4 regions of the Lactobacillus sp. UMNPBX19 genome follow, and region 2 is predicted to be linked to each of the others. Evidence: predicted binding sites of a transcription regulator. Region 2 holds the regulator's gene; each other region holds the start of a gene.
The links. Region 2 encodes HrcA, which represses chaperone genes, less so after heat shock. Its sites were predicted from a motif close to TTAGCACTCNNNNNNNNNGAGTGCTAA; they were not measured.
Positions count from the first base shown of each region.

Region 1: CP370_RS01660 (ATP-dependent Clp protease ATP-binding subunit) is a predicted target of HrcA. The motif match lies at 1,488-1,514, and genes of this name have one in related genera.
Region 3: clpP (ATP-dependent Clp endopeptidase proteolytic subunit ClpP) is a predicted target of HrcA. The motif match lies at 2,509-2,535, and genes of this name have one in related genera.
Region 4: CP370_RS02580 (ATP-dependent Clp protease ATP-binding subunit) is a predicted target of HrcA. The motif match lies at 1,975-2,001, and genes of this name have one in related genera.

Region 1 covers NZ_PCYR01000003.1:42,880-47,081, forward strand. Annotated here, with positions in the region: gene lysS (lysine--tRNA ligase) at 1-1,114, shown strand, start outside; tRNA gene CP370_RS01650 (tRNA-Gly) at 1,216-1,290, shown strand; tRNA gene CP370_RS01655 (tRNA-Pro) at 1,331-1,404, shown strand; gene CP370_RS01660 (ATP-dependent Clp protease ATP-binding subunit) at 1,568-4,024, shown strand; gene CP370_RS01665 (DNA-directed RNA polymerase subunit beta) at 4,199-4,202, shown strand, end outside.
Region 2 covers NZ_PCYR01000007.1:8,072-12,273, forward strand. Annotated here, with positions in the region: gene dnaK (molecular chaperone DnaK) at 1-1,076, opposite strand, end outside; gene grpE (nucleotide exchange factor GrpE) at 1,094-1,672, opposite strand; gene hrcA (heat-inducible transcriptional repressor HrcA) at 1,684-2,742, opposite strand; gene CP370_RS03255 (GyrI-like domain-containing protein) at 2,884-3,510, opposite strand; gene abc-f (ribosomal protection-like ABC-F family protein) at 3,524-4,202, opposite strand, start outside.
Region 3 covers NZ_PCYR01000024.1:18,716-22,917, forward strand. Annotated here, with positions in the region: gene yvcK (gluconeogenesis factor YvcK family protein) at 1-905, shown strand, start outside; gene whiA (DNA-binding protein WhiA) at 909-1,850, shown strand; gene clpP (ATP-dependent Clp endopeptidase proteolytic subunit ClpP) at 1,899-2,486, opposite strand; gene tet(L) (tetracycline efflux MFS transporter Tet(L)) at 2,755-4,131, opposite strand; partial or broken gene CP370_RS10300 (tetracycline resistance efflux system leader peptide) at 4,165-4,202, opposite strand, start outside.
Region 4 covers NZ_PCYR01000005.1:40,236-44,437, reverse strand. Annotated here, with positions in the region: gene CP370_RS02580 (ATP-dependent Clp protease ATP-binding subunit) at 1-1,930, opposite strand, end outside; gene CP370_RS02575 (hypothetical protein) at 2,138-2,320, shown strand; gene CP370_RS02570 (phosphocarrier protein HPr) at 2,440-2,706, shown strand; gene ptsP (phosphoenolpyruvate--protein phosphotransferase) at 2,706-4,202, shown strand, end outside.

The DNA of each region.
Region 1 (4,202 bases), on a different contig from region 2:
ATTACCTAATAAATGGGATGGTTTAAAGGATGTTGAACAAATTTATCGTCAGCGCTACCTTGACTTAATTACAAATCATGATAGTTACATGCGTTTTGTTCACCGTACTCAAATTATTCAAGCTATTCGTGATTATTTAAATAATAGAGATTTCTTAGAAGTTGAAACTCCAGTTCTCCACAATATTCCTGGTGGTGCTGAAGCCCGTCCATTTATTACTCACCACAATGCGTTGGATATTGATCTTTACATGAGAATTGCTTTGGAACTTCCATTGAAGCGTTTAATTGTTGGTGGTATGGAACGTGTTTATGAAATCGGCCGTGTATTTAGAAATGAAGGTCTTGATACTAAGCACAACCCAGAATTTACTGAACTTGAAACTTATGCAGCTTACTGGGACTTCCATGATGTAATGGATGAGGCAGAAGGAATTATTAGAGCAGCTGCTAAAGTTGTTTCACCAGATGGTAAGATTACTTACCAAGGAACTGATATTGACTTAGGTAAGCCATTCCGCCGTGTTCACATGGTTGATTTGATCAAGGAAAAGACTGGTGTTGACTTCTGGAAGCCAATGACTATTGAAGAAGCAAGAAAAGTTGCTGATGAACACAACGTTCACTATGAAAGCTACTGGAAGGTTGGTCACATTATTAATGCCTTCTTTGAAGAATTCGGTGAAGGATCAATTGTTCAACCTACTTTTGTTTATGGACACCCAGTAGAAGTATCACCACTTGCTAAGAAGAATGCTGATGATCCAAGATTTACCGATCGTTTTGAAATCTTCATTATGGGTGCTGAATATGGTAATGCATTCTCAGAATTAAATGATCCAGATGATCAACGTCATCGTTTCGAAGACCAAATGGCTGAAAGAGAAGCTGGTAATGATGAAGCTGATATGATTGATGAAGATTACCTTCGTGCTATGGAATTCGGTATGCCTCCTACAGGTGGTTTAGGGATTGGTATTGATCGTTTGGTAATGCTTTTAACTGATGCTCCTGCTATTCGTGATGTCTTACTCTTCCCAACAATGCGCCCTGAAAAGGTGGAAAGTGTTGAAGCTGAAGTTCAAGAAGATTTGAAGAATAAAAAGAATAAATAATTTTTTAAATAGACTGTCGTAGAGGACGGTCTATTTTTTTTATATTTTTTCAAAAAAATGCTTGCAATAAAAAGATGTTTTGCTATACTAATAAATGTACTGCGGAAGTAGTTCAGTGGTAGAACATCACCTTGCCATGGTGGGGGTCGCGGGTTCGAATCCCGTCTTCCGCTCCAGTATAAAAGACTCACCGAAGCGTGAGTCTTTTTTGTTATTCGGGATGTGGCTCAGCTTGGTAGAGCGCTACGTTCGGGACGTAGAAGTCGCAGGTTCAAATCCTGTCATCCCGATTGAATATTATTTTATTAAAAAGTTCGTCTTGGGTTAGAAAGACGAACTTTTTTGTATATAATGTTCATGAAATATCAAAAGGTTTACATTTACTAATTGTAAGTGATAAGATATTTGTCTAAAGATTGTAGTATGATCTTAAAAGAAGTAAGGCGGTGCAAAATGGAAAAATCATATAGTGATAGTGCAAAAAATGTTCTTGAAATTGCTAAAGAGCAAGCACAAAACTTTCACCATCGAATTATTGGAACAGAGCATGTTCTGCTTGCTTTAGTAATTGAAGCTAATGGGGATGCTGGAAAACTTTTGCGTGAAAGAAATGTAACACCAACCTTAGTGCGAGAAGAAATTGAAAGATATACTGGCTATGGTTCAAGTCCAAAGGCCACATATATGGAAATGTCCCCACGCTTAAGTTTAGTTTTGAATTTTGCTAAACAAAAGGCTGACGAATTAGGGACTGCTCAAATTGAGACAAAACATATTTTGCTAGGTTTGTTAGCTAGTGATCAAATTTTAGCAAGTTTAATTTTGAAAAATATTGGTGTAGATCCACGAGATTTAAGTCAGGATGTAAATGATAGTTTCATGGATGGTTCTGGGGAAGAAGATAATGTTCTTGGTATTTCTTCAGCCACTGGCATGAAAAAAGGTAAGTCATTGACTCCAAATTTAGATAAAGTTAGTGTGAATCTAAATAAAAGAGCCCGTGAAGGGGCAATTGACCCGGTAATTGGTAGAGATAAAGAAATAAAAAGAGTAATTCAAATCTTATCTCGAAGAACCAAAAACAATCCCGTTTTGGTAGGAGAACCTGGTGTTGGTAAGACTGCAGTTGCACAAGGAATAGCAGCCGCAATTGTAAATCATGAAGTTCCAGATACTCTAGCTAAAAAACGAGTTATGGCCTTGGACATGGGGAGTTTAATTGCTGGAACTAAATATCGTGGTGAATTTGAAGATAGAATGAAGAAGATTCTAAAAGAAATTCAACAGGATGGTTCAGTTATCTTATTTGTTGATGAAATGCATACTTTGATTGGTGCAGGTGGCGCGGAAGGTGCAATTGATGCTTCAAATATCTTAAAGCCTTCATTAGCACGTGGCGATATTCAAATGATTGGTGCTACGACTTTTGATGAGTACCAAAAATATATTGAAAAAGATCAAGCTTTAGCAAGACGTTTTCAACAAGTAAAAATTGGTGAACCTTCAAAAGAAGAAACTGTGGATATTTTAAAAGGCTTGCGCCCTAAATATGAAAAATTCCACAATGTAAAAATTGAAGATGAGGCAATTAATGATGCAGTTGAATTTTCAACACGTTATATTGCTAACCGATTCTTACCTGATAAAGCAATTGATTTGATTGATGAAGCAAGTGCAGCTGTAAAAATTCAAGCAATCGGTAAAAGTGATCCTCGTCTAACTAAATTGGATACACAAATTAATGATGTTATTCATCAGAAAGAACAAGCTGCAGAAAATCAAAATTTTGTTCAAGCAGCTAAGTTACGGGATGAGGAAAATAAGCTTACACAGGATCGGAATAAATTAATCGAAAAAGTAGAGAATAAAAACTCTAAAAAGTCGATTGTTGATTCTGATAAGATCGCTCAAATTGTATCTGAATGGACTGGTGTGCCCGTTACTAGAATGAAGAAGAGTGAAACTAAACGTTTAGCTCATTTAGAAAGTATTTTGCATGAACGTGTAATTGGACAGGACGAAGCTATCAGTGCCGTAAGTCGAGCAATTAGACGAAGTAGAAGCGGAATTAAGGATGAAAATCGTCCAATCGGTTCGTTCTTATTCTTAGGACCTACTGGTGTTGGTAAGACAGAATTAGCTAAGGCTCTTGCTGCAGCAGTCTTTGGCTCAGAACGGAATATTATTCGTGTAGACATGTCTGAATACATGGATCAGATTGCAACAAGCAAATTAATTGGTTCGGCACCAGGATATGTAGGATATGAAGAGGGTGGTCAGCTCTCAGAACGTGTAAGACGTAATCCATATTCAGTAATTTTATTGGATGAAGTAGAAAAAGCTCATCCGGATGTGTTTAATTTATTGCTTCAAGTTTTGGATGAAGGATTTTTAACTGATTCTAAAGGTAGAAAAGTCGATTTTAGAAATACAATTATTATCATGACTTCTAACCTTGGCTCACGTAGTTTACAAGAAGATAAGACAGTTGGATTTGCAGCTGATAATGCCGATAAAAATAAACTTCAACAAGAAAAAGTTACGGCAGCTGTTAAACAATTCTTCAGACCAGAATTTTTAAATAGAATTGATGAGACCGTGGTCTTTGATAGCTTAACTAAAAAACAATTGCGTGAAATTGTTAGCTTAATGACTGGTCATTTGGTAGATCGCTTAGCTAAAAAAGACGTAACCTTAAAGATTTCACCAGCGGCTTTAGATGTATTAGCTAAAGATGGATTTGATCCAGAGATGGGCGCTCGTCCATTACGTCGTGCAATTCAACATGAACTTGAAGATGTAATTGCTGAAGATTTAATTAGTGAAAAAATTAAGGCTGACCAAATTGTAAAAGTTGGAGCTCATCAAGGTAAATTAAAATTTACAATTCTTGACGAATTAGTAATATAAGTGTAAACTACTAAACGTTTAAAAGGCTGAAATTCAGGATTTCGCTGATCTATTGTCCAGCGAGATGATAAAACAAAAACGACATTTACGTTGTTTTTGTTTTTTTGTACCCAAATTTTGGCTTTTTGCAATTTGTAACACAAATGTAATATTTAGATTCTTATATAAGAAAGGATGT
Region 2 (4,202 bases):
TCCTTAACATCACCTGAGATAACACCACCTTGAATTGCTGCACCTAAAGCAACAGCTTCATCAGGGTTAATTGAGTGGTCAGGTTCTTTTCCAGCCCAATCCTTAACAGCCTTTTGAACTGCAGGAATACGAGTTGAACCACCATTTAAAATAACTTTATCAATATCATTTACAGTCAAACCTGCATCACTTAAAGCATTATCAAATGCTACCTTAGTCTTTTGAACTAAATCATCAGTTAATTCATCAAACTTAGCACGAGTTAAATCAGCTTCAAGGTGAAGTGGACCAGCTTCTCCAGCAGAAATAAATGGAAGTGAAATATGAGTTGAGGAAACACCAGATAAGTCTTTCTTAGCCTTTTCTGCAGCATCCTTTAAACGTTGTAATGCCATCTTATCGTTAGATAAGTCAACACCATTTTCTTCCTTAAAGTTTTGGATTAACCAATCCATAATTCTTTGGTCAAAGTCGTCACCACCAAGGTGAGTATCACCATTAGTTGACAATACTTGGAAGACTCCATCACCTAATTGCAAGATAGAAACATCGAAAGTACCACCACCAAGGTCGTATACTAATACTTTTTCATCATTTTCATCTTTATCAAGACCATATGCTAAAGCTGAAGCAGTTGGTTCATTGATAATTCTTTGAACATTTAAGCCAGCAATTTTACCAGCATCTTTAGTAGCTTGACGTTGTGCGTCATTGAAATAAGCAGGAACAGTAATAACCGCGTCAGTTACCTTTTCACCCAAATAATCTTCAGAGAACTTCTTAATGTATTGCAAAATGAAAGCTGAAATTTCTTGTGGAGTGTATTCCTTATCGCCAACTTTAACTTTGTAGCCTTCTTCACCCATATGACTCTTGATTGAAACAATAGTGTTAGGGTTAGTGATTGCTTGACGCTTAGCTACTTCTCCAACTTGAATTTCACCATTTTTAAAAGCAACTACAGAAGGAGTTGTACGGTTACCTTCTGGGTTAGTAATAATTTTAGGTTCTTTACCTTCAAGTACGGCAACAGCAGAGTTAGTCGTACCTAAGTCAATACCAATAACTTTTGACATATATGGAACTTCCTTTCTTATTGAGCCACTACAACCATTGCTGGTCTTAATGTTCTATCTTTATATTGATATCCTTTTTGTAAAACTTTAACTACGCGATCTTTTTGTTCATCATTTTCTGCTGCTACAGTTTGAACAGCTTGATGAAGAGAAGGATCAAAAGTTTCGCCCTCGGCTTTAATTTCAGTAATTCCTTGATCTTTCATTGATTTAACTAATGAATCAAGAGTCATCTGCACGCCCTTTTGGAGTTGCTTAGCAGCTTCATCATCGGCTTTAACAGCTAATGCTCGCTCCAAGTTATCCATTGCTGGCAAAACTTCTTTAGCTAAGCTTTGAGACTCATATTTTATTAACTGAGCACGTTCTTTTGCATAGCGTGCTTGCATATTTTGAATCTCAGCTTCACTACGTAAGTATTTATCTTCAAGATCCTTATTTTTAGCAGTTAATTCAGCAATTTCTTTTTCATAATTCTCTACTGGATTTTCCTTAACTTCCTCTTTCGGAGCTGCTTTTGGATCTTTTTTTGGTGCCTTATCTGGGGTCACCTCGTCCTTTAAATCTTTTTCATGCGGAAACTCTTCTTTACTCACAGCTAACCTCCTTACTTAAATCTACCATAATAATCTAACAATTTCTTTGCTAGTTCATTCCTAAAATACTCGAGTAATCCGATCATCTGCGAGTATGGCATGTTTGTTGGCCCTAGTAGTGCAATTGTTCCTTTACCATATTTACCAACACTATATTGTGCAGTTAACAAACTATAATTTTCAAGTAAATCAGATGGTAATTCTGAACCTAATTTAACCTGAACTTTAGAACTAGAATCATTTTTCAGTTCATCTTCAGGATTAAAACCAATTAAACTTGAAAGTGCATCATTTTGATCAATTAACTTATAAAGTGATTTTATCTTGGTTAAATCATCATTTTCATAATTACTCAAAAGATTAATTTGACCATCAACATACATTTGCTCACTAGCCGCATCTTTAATGACATCTTGTAAGAGATCTAATATTTCCGGTGCAGATCCTCGAGCAATAAGATGATCAGCAATTCGCTTGAGTAATACTTCATTAATTGAACTAAGTGATTTTCCAACTAATTGATCATTAATCAATCGAACAGCTTTTTCAATTTCTTCCCCGTTAGTGTGGTGAGGCAAAGTATAAATTTGATTCTTTACATTACCATCATCAGTTACTAAAATGGCCATTACTTGATGACTAGATAGAGGAACAATTCTAAAACCTGTAACTTTTACAGAATGGGTTTCAGGTCCTGCTGCAAAAGCTGTATAGTTAGTCAAATCAGATAAAATCTTTGCAGCTTCCTGCACAATTTCATTAACTTGTTGAAAGGGTTGGTCTAACTGGTAAACAATTCGATTATAGACAGATGCTGGTATTTTTACTGGATTAATTAAATGATCCAAGTAGTATCGATAGCCAGCAGTAGAAGGAATTCGTCCACTTGAAGAGTGTGTCTTTTCAAGTAGCCCTTTCTCTTCCAAAACCGCCATTTCATTTCGAACCGTTGCACTTGAGACCTTGACAGGCAGTTGATTCATCACGGTCTTGGAACCTACTGGCTCATGTGTCTGAGTAAAGTCCATAATAATAGTCTTTAAAATAAGTTCTTGCCGTTCAGTCAACATTTTCTCGCCCCCATCATTAGCACTCTTCTTTCTTCTGTGCTAACAATTTATATAATACCATATACTAGCAATTGTGCAAGTAGAGTGCTAAAACAATTTGATTTTTAACAAAAAAAGCAAGTACTAAGTACTTGCTCAAATTTATTTAATCGGTAGTCTGATTACAGTTTTTACACGATCTACTCTAGTTCTTCGCGGATCACTTAAATATATTTCATGATGATAGCGTGGATTTTTTATATCAATTTGATAATTTTCTGACTTAACAAATTTATGCATATTTTCAATTGTCATCGGTTCATCATCATAACTACCAATATGCATTTGCTGGACACATAGTCCTTCGTTATATTTGAAAAATTTTACTTTCGAGAAATCTTTTTTATTCTTTTCACTAGCGATTTTAACTGCCCAATCCAACTCTTTAGGAGTAACAAAGTCGGGTAAATGAATCATTGAAATCCAAGAAAAGTTTTCTTTATGAGAGTAGTCGATTTTGGAATCACCTTTCATCCACCAGAGACCTTCAAGAGGTGGAACAACAAAATCAAAATAACCTGGGATTTTGTGTTCTCCCTTTTTATTCATTTTAATTGTATAAGCGACACTATACAGCATTTCTAGAGCATTTTTATATGTTCCATCTTCTTTATTTGGATCCCCACTTCCTGAAACTGCTAGATAATTCATTTCAGGAACAGTTATTAATTCAGGTTTCTTTTTTGGGAAATATAAATCTTTATATTCTTTTTTATAATAAAATACCAGTTTTTTCCTTTAATTATTTTGCTTTTACATCTCCTAATTTTATTCGTTTATCTGCAACCTGACTAATAAAATACTTATCATGTTCAATTAAGAGCATGGCTGGTTGTTCTTTTCTTAACATGCTAATTAACTGATCCTGGTTAAACACGTCTAAATAATTAGCTGGCTCATCCCATAAATATATATCTGCTTCTTCCACCAATGATTTGGCAATCGCCACTCTTTTTTGCTGTCCCATACTCATTTCTTCAATTTTTGTGGCAAAGCTTTCTCTCGGAAAACCCATTTTTCTAAGAATATTTAATAGATTTTCATAAGATATTTTTTCTTTTTCTGCAAACTGAGATAAAGTACCAGAATATTCAATAAAATTTTGTGATAAATATGATATCTTTAAGCCTTTAACAATATCAAGTTTTCCTTGAGAAATCACATTTTTATCTGGTTTTAAAATATTTTTCAAAAATGTAGACTTTCCAGATCCATTTTTTCCTTCTAGCGCTACAATCCCATGATTTTTAATAGTTAAATTTAAATCTTCAAACAATTTCTTATTTTGAACTGTAAGATCTAAATGCTGCGCTTCTAATAGAGTTCCATGATAGTTGGGATGAAAGTTCATTTCTAATTCAGGAATAGACTCAATATTTGTCATTAAGCCTTTTTTATCTTGAATACTCTTATCCATTCTT
Region 3 (4,202 bases), on a different contig from region 2:
TTGTTACTGTGGCTGATGATGGCGGATCGTCTGGTGCAATTAGAGATTATATTAATGTGGTGCCACCAGGGGATATAAGAAATGTATTGGTTTCTTTATCTGATTTACCACAAGAAGAAAAAGATATTTTTCAATATCGATTTAATTCATCTGACTCATTTTTTGCAGGTCATGCAATTGGAAATCTAATTATTGCTGCCTTAGATGAAATGCAGGGAAATATTTTTGACGCTGTTCAATCCCTATCTAGAATGATGCGAATTGATGGAAGAATCTTTCCTGCTTCGAATGAGCCTTTGACTTTAAATGCGGAATTTGTCGATGGAACAACTGAATCAGGAGAAACAGAAATCACATCAAAAGACAAGAGGATTAAACGTGTCTGGGTTACCGATACTGACTCAGATGAAGAACCTAAAGCTGTGTTGCCAGTTTTAGCAGCTATTATGCAAGCAGACGCAGTAGTTTTAGGACCGGGTAGTTTATTTACATCGATTTTACCTAATTTGATGATTTCTAATTTAGGGGATGCTGTAAGACAAACTAAAGCTGAGGTAATTTATATTTGTAATATTATGACCCAGCAAGGTGAAACAGATCATTTTACAGCAGCTGAGCATGTGCAAGTTATTAATGACCACTTAGGAGGCCATTATATTAATACAGCTTTGGTTAACGGCGCTAAGATTGATATGACTAAATTTAACCCAGCCGATTACGATGCTTATCTTGAACCAGTAAGGAATGATTTTGCCGGATTGAGGGCTCAAGATTGTCGAGTAATTACAGCTGACTTTATCGATCAACATAGTGGATTGGTTTTTCATGATGGAAAAAAAGTGGCTGATGAAATTTTGAATTTAGCTTTTGAAGCATATTGTCGAAGACAGAAGGAACAGGGCTAGTTAATGGTTTCATACGCAAGCGATGTAAAAAAAGAACTTACAAGTCTGCCAGTTCATCCCGAACACGCTAAGGCAGAATTAGCAGCTTTTTTGCGAATGAACGGAGTACTTAGCCTGCACGATCATCAATTTAGTTTGGATATTACAACTGAAAATCCAGCGATTGCAAGGAGAATATTTTCTCTTATTAAGACTGCTTATGGAATTGAACCTCTATTAATTGTTTCTAAGAAGATGAAATTAAAGAAAAATTATCAGTATTTAGTTAGACTTCAAAAACAAGTTCATGAAATTCTAACTGACTTAGAAATTTTTGATAATAATAATGGTCTTATTACAGGAATTCCTGAAAAGATTATGTCTTCGGAACAAAGAGCAATGTCCTATTTAAGAGGAGCTTTTTTAGCATCTGGAAGTGTAAATAATCCAGAAACTAGTCGCTATCATTTAGAGATTTATTCTCTTTATGAAGATCATAATCAAGATCTGTTAAAGTTAATGAACAATTTCTTTTATTTAAATGCAAAAGAAACTAGGAGACGAAGTGGCTATATCGTCTATTTAAAAGAAGCAGAAAAAATTGGTGATTTTCTCCATATAGTTGGTGCAGTGAACGCGATGCTAGCTTTTGAAGATTTAAGAATTATGCGTGATATGCGTAATTCGGTGAATCGTTTAGTGAATTGCGATACAGCGAATCTAAAAAAGACTGCAAATGCAGCAGCTAAGCAAGTTGAAGATATTCAATTAATTGAAGAAAAATTTGGTTTAGAAAACTTACCTGAAAAATTGACTGTGCTAGCTCGTTTTAGGTTAACGCATCCAGAGCTTTCTCTTAAGGAAGTTGCAGCACAAGTACCAGATGGTCCAATCTCAAAGTCAGGGGTTAACCATCGTTTTCAAAAAATTCGTGAAATAGCGAAGCAATTAAAAGAAGAAAATTAGATAAAAAAATAGAGCTCACATCGTGAGCTCTATTTTTGTCTAAATAAATTAGTCTTTCTTTTGGTTTACCAAAATTTCATCGATTAAACCATAGTCTTTAGCTTCTTCAGCAGACAAGTAATTGTCGCGTTCAGTATCCTTGAGAATCTTATCAAGAGGTTGACCAGTGGTTTCATGTAAAATTTGGTTAAGTTTTTTACGACTCTTTAAAATTTCATTAGCTGCAATTTGAATGTCAGTTTGTTGACCTTGTGCACCACCTAATGGTTGGTGGATAAGAACTGTTGAGTTTGGTAATGCAAAACGTTTACCCTTAGTTCCACTAGTTAAAAGAATGGAAGCCATAGAAGCAGCCATACCAATGGCAATTGTAGATACGTCTGATTTGATAAAGTTCATTGTATCCATAATTGCTAATCCAGAGGTAATAACACCACCTGGTGAATTAATGTAAAGAGAAATGTCTTTAGTGTTATCTTGTGCATCTAAGAATAAAAGTTGAGCAATGATGGAATTAGCCATTTGGTCATTAATTTCACCACTAAGCATAATGATTCTATCTTTTAATAATCTTGAATAAATGTCGTAAGCACGTTCACCACGTGCAGTTTGTTCAATAACTGTAGGTACGAGCATTAATTTTACCTCCTAAACAAAATTAGCACTCTAATAAGTACAGTGCTAATTAAATCACTTACTTTTAATCATGTCAACTGATCAAGCTTAATTTTATGTAGAAAAAAGTGTAACGGACAAAACCACTCAAAATAAAAAAGATACAAGAGAGGTCTCTCGTATCTTTTATTCAGCAATCGCGCCCTTTAATGGAACAAAAAGATTTGAATTCCTGTTATAAAAAAAGGATCAATTTTGAACTCTCTCCCAAAGTTGATCCCTTAACGATTTAGAAATCCCTTTGAGAATGTTTATATACATTCAAGGTAACCAGCCAACTAATGACAATGATTCCTGAAAAAAGTAATAACAAATTACTATACAGATAAGTTGACTGATCAACTTCCATAGGTAACAACCTTTGATCAAGTAAGGGTATGGATAATAAACCACCTACAATTGCAATACCTGTTCCCTCTGATAAAAAGCTGGTAAAGTTAAGCAAACTCATTCCAGCACCAGCTTCCTGCTGTTTCAAGCTACTTGAAACAATTGTTGATATAACTGTTTTGGTGAACGAAAGCCCACCTAAAACAAATACCATTATAATTGTCATGAACCATGATGTTGTTTCTAAAAGAAAGGAAGCAGTTAAAAAGCTAACAGAAAGAAATGTAACTCCGATGTTTAACACGTATAAAGGACCTCTTCTATCAACAAGTATCCCACCAATGTAGCCGAAAATAATGACACTCATTGTTCCAGGGAAAATAATTACACTTCCGATTTCGGCAGTACTTAGCTGGTAAACATCTTTCATCATATAAGGAACCATAGAGACAAACCCTGCTACTGTTCCAAATATAATTCCCCCACAAAGAACTCCAATCATAAAAGGTATATTTTTCCCTAATCCGGGATCAACAAAAGGATCTGTTACTTTCCTGATATGTTTTACAAATATCAGGAATGACAGCACGCTAACGATAAGAAAAGAAATGCTATATGATGTTGTAAACAACATAAAAAATACAATGCCTACAGACATTAGTATAATTCCTTTGATATCAAAATGACCTTTTATCCTTACTTCTTTCTTTAATAATTTCATAAGAAACGGAACAGTGATAATTGTTATCGTAGGAATGAGTAGAAGATAGGACCAATGAATATAATGGGCTATCATTCCACCAATCGCTGGACCGACTCCTTCTCCCATGGCTACTATCGATCCAATAAGACCAAATGCTTTACCCCTATTTTCCTTTGGAATATAGCGCGCAACTACAACCATTACGAGTGCTGGAAATGCAGCTGCACCAGCCCCTTGAATAAAACGAGCCATAATAAGTAAGGAAAAGAAAGAATGGCCAACAAACCCAATTAACGCCCCGAAACAATTTATTATAATTCCAAATAGGAGTAACCTTTTGATGCCTAATTGATCAGATAGCTTTCCATATACAGCTGTTCCAATGGAAAAGGTTAACATAAAGGCTGTGTTCACCCAGTTTGTACTCGCAGGTGGTTTATTAAAATCATTTGCAATATCAGGTAATGAGACGTTCAAAACCATTTCATTTAATACGCTAAAAAAAGATAAAATGCAAAGCCAAATTAAAATTTGGTTGTGTCGTAAATTCGATTGTGAATAGGATGTATTCACATTTCACCCTCCAATAATGAGGGCAGACGTAGTTTATAGGGTTAATGATACGCTTCCCTCTTTTAATTGAA
Region 4 (4,202 bases), on a different contig from region 2:
TTAAATCAACAATCTTGATTAAGTCTTTCTTATCAAGTGCATTAAATTCAACTATATCATCAAGTCTATTTAAGAATTCAGGTTTAAAGTATTGACCTAAGCTATTCTTAAATTGTTCTTGATGACTGTTTTCAGCTGCAAAACCTACGCTAGCTTCTTTGATTCCTTGACCAGCATTAGAAGTCATAATGATGATGGTATCTTTAAAGGAAACTGTGCGACCTTGCGAATCAGTTAAACGGCCATCATCGAGAATTTGCAAGAATAGGTGGAGTACATCAGGATGAGCTTTTTCAATTTCATCAAATAAAATTAAGCTATATGGATTATGGCGTACCCTTTCTGTTAATTGACCAGCTTCTTCATAACCTACATAACCTGGTGCAGATCCGATTAGCTTAGATACAGAGTATTGTTCCATATATTCGCTCATATCAAATCGAATCATTGCATCTTCTGTACCAAAGATTTGCTTGGCTAATTGTTTAGCTAATTCCGTTTTACCTACACCAGTAGGTCCTACAAATAAGAATGAGCCGATTGGACGACCAGATTTGTTAAATCCAACTCGATTTCGTCTTATTGCCCGAGCAACAGTTTCAACAGCTTTGTTTTGACCAATTACATTATCTTTAAGGTCAGTAGCTAAATTCTTTAATTGAGTTTCTTCTTGTTTTTGTAAGTCACCAACTGGAATATTAGTTTTTTCCTCAACGATCTTATTCATGATCTTTTCAGTGATTTTAGGTGTTTGATCAGGATCTACTTTTTGATCTTTTAATTTTTCATACTTTTCAATCTGATCACGATAGTAGGCAGCTTTTTCGTAATCCTCATTTTTTAAAGCATCTTGCTTTAAGCTTTCAGCAGCATCTAGTCTTTCTTTGATTTTTTCACTATCAACATAAGGAATAGTGAGATTCATTCTTGAACCAGCTTCATCTAAAAGATCAATAGCTTTATCAGGTAAGAAACGATCTTGAATGTAGCGTGAAGAAAGATTTACTGCAGCTTGTATAGATTCGTCAGTATAGTGAACATGGTGGTAATCTTCGTAACGCTTACGGATGCCTTGCAAAATCTTAATTGTTTCTTCAGTTGTAGGTTCTTTAACCTCCACTGGTTGGAATCGACGAGCAAGGGCAGAATCCTTTTCGATGTTTCGATATTCCTTAATAGTAGTAGCACCAATTAGTTGGAAATCTCCACGAGCTAAGGCTGGCTTAATAATGTTACCAGCATCCATACCACCTTCAGCGTTGCCAGCACCAACTAATTCATGAATTTCATCAATAAATAGGATGATATTATCATTTTGTTCTAATTCTTTGATTAGTTGCTGCATTCTTTGTTCAAATTGACCGCGAATTCCAGTTCCTTGAACCATTGATACCATATTTAAAGAAATGATTCTTTTATCTTGAAGCTTAGCTGGAACTGAACCGTCGACAATTTGTTGTGCTAAGCCTTCAACAACAGCAGTTTTACCAACACCGGCTTCTCCGATAAGAACAGGATTATTTTTAGTCCGTCTGTTTAAAATTTCAATAACGCGAGCAATTTCTTTATCACGACCAATAACTGGATCAATCTTACCTTTTTTTGCTAAGTCGGTTAAATCTGTACCATACTGGTCGAGTAGAGATTTTTGACCACCATTGTTTCCACTTCTGCGGCCACCACCCATTTGCATGCGTGGGTCACGTCCTTGAGGATTATTTTGTTCATTGTTGTTATTATTTAAGGCGTTGAATAAATCATCAAAATCGCCAAAAAATGCATTGTTATTATTCATACTATTATTTTGTCCTTGTTGATTTTTCAATTCTTGATAACATTGTTGACATAATGAGATTTCACGATCTTGCCCATTTACATTTGTATAAAGATGAATAGAGGCAGGACGTTCGTGACAGTTATCGCATAACATTAATATTTCCGCCTTTCTTATAATATTCAGGCTATATTCCTATTTTAGCACTCTTTATATATGAGTGCTAACTTGCTAATATAATAGTACGGATACTTACTAATTGCAAGTGGTAAGCCCAGATTTTTATAGAAAATTGATATAATAGGATAAAGAACAAAATTTTTTTATAAAGACGTGGAAACTTCAAGGAGATAAGTATAAGAAATGGATTATAAAGAAATATTAGATAAAATTATAAGTGGTGAATTAAAAGAATATAGAGTTAGTCCCAAGGATGCTTTTCAATTTCAATTAGCTCTTAGAAGCTATGGTAAAAGACAGAGTATAACTGGGATTGCCCAAAGAGGTGGGGATATAATTTATACCTTATCTGACAATGAAAATTAAGTACTTTATAATGTAAACATTTACATTTGTGTTGTTTTCATTTAAAAAACATGATAACCTAATAAACGAGTGGGTATAAAACTCCCGATTATTTTTGATTTTAAAGGAGATAATTTAAAATGGAAAAACGCGAATTTCATATTATTGCTGAAACTGGTATTCATGCTCGTCCAGCTACTTTGTTGGTACAAGCTGCTTCTAAGTTTAACTCAGATATTAACTTGGAATACAATGGTAAATCAGTAAACTTGAAGTCAATCATGGGTGTTATGTCTTTAGGTGTTGGCCAAGGTGCAGATGTAACTATTACTGCTGATGGTGACGATGCTAAAGAAGCAATTGAAGCTATTGCTGACACTATGAAAAAGGAAGGTTTAGCTGAATAATGTCGAAAACTTTAAAGGGAATTGCAGCCAGTGATGGTATTGCAGTTGCACCAGCCTACCTTTTGGTAGAACCTGACCTTTCGTTTTCTAAAACTTCAGTTAGCGATGTTGATGCTGAAGTAGCTCGCTTTAAAAAAGTTGTTGAAGAATCAACTAAAGAACTTGAAAAAGTTCGTGATAAAGCTAAGGAAAGTTTAGGACCAGAAGAAGCACAAGTTTTTGATGCTCACCTTCTATTCTTAAGCGACCCAGAATTTACTGGGGCTATTGAAACAGAAATCAAAGATCAAAAAATTAATGCTGAAGCTGCATTAGATGAAACTGCTCAAAAATTCATTACTATTTTTGAAGGTATGACTGACAATGCATATATGCAAGAACGTGCAGCTGACGTACGCGATGTTTCAAAGCGTCTTATGGCACATCTTCTTGGTAAGAAATTGCCAGATCCTGCAGCTATTGACCATGAAGTTGTAGTAGTAGCCTACGATTTAACACCAAGTGATACAGCTCAACTTAACAAGAAGTACGTTAAGGGATTTGTAACTGATGTTGGTGGTAGAACTGCTCACTCAGCAATCATGGCTCGTTCATTGGAAATTCCAGCTGTTGTTGGTACTGAAACTATTACTAAAGATGTTAAAGATGGCGATATGCTTATTGCTGATGGTTTAGACGGCGATGCTATCATTAATCCAACTGATGCTCAAATCGAAGAATACACTAAGAAGGGTGAAGCCTTCGCTAAGCAAAAGGAAGAATGGAAGAAGCTAAAGAATGAACCATCTGTAACTGCAAATGGTAAGAAATTTATTATCGCTGCTAACATCGGTACTCCTAATGATATGAAGGGTGTAAAAGAAAACGGTGCTGAAGCAATTGGTTTGTACAGAACTGAATTCTTATACATGGATTCAAAAGACTTCCCATCCGAAGAAGCTCAATTTGATGCTTACAAGAAAGTTATCGAAGACATGGATGGTAAGCAAACTATCATTAGAACTTGTGATATTGGTGGAGACAAGCACTTAGATTACTGGGATCTTCCAGAAGAAATGAACCCATTCTTAGGTGTTCGTGCTATCCGTCTTTCAATGCAATACAAGGATATCTTTAGAACTCAATTAAGAGCCTTACTTCGTGCATCTGCATATGGTCCATTAGGAATTATGTTCCCAATGATTGGTACTTTAGCAGAATTACGTGAAGCAAAGCAAATCTTAGCTGAAGAAAAAGATAAACTCGCTAAAGAAGGCGTTAAGATCGGCGACGACTTACAAGTTGGTATGATGATCGAAGTTCCAGCTGCTGCTGTCTTAGCTGATCAATTTGCTAAAGAAGTTGATTTCTTCTCAATTGGAACTAACGACTTAATCCAATATACTATGGCTGCTGATCGTGGTAATGATAACGTTTCTTATCTTTACCAACCATACAACCCATCTGTTTTACGTTTGATTAAGCATACTATTGATGGTGCTCATGAAAATGGTATT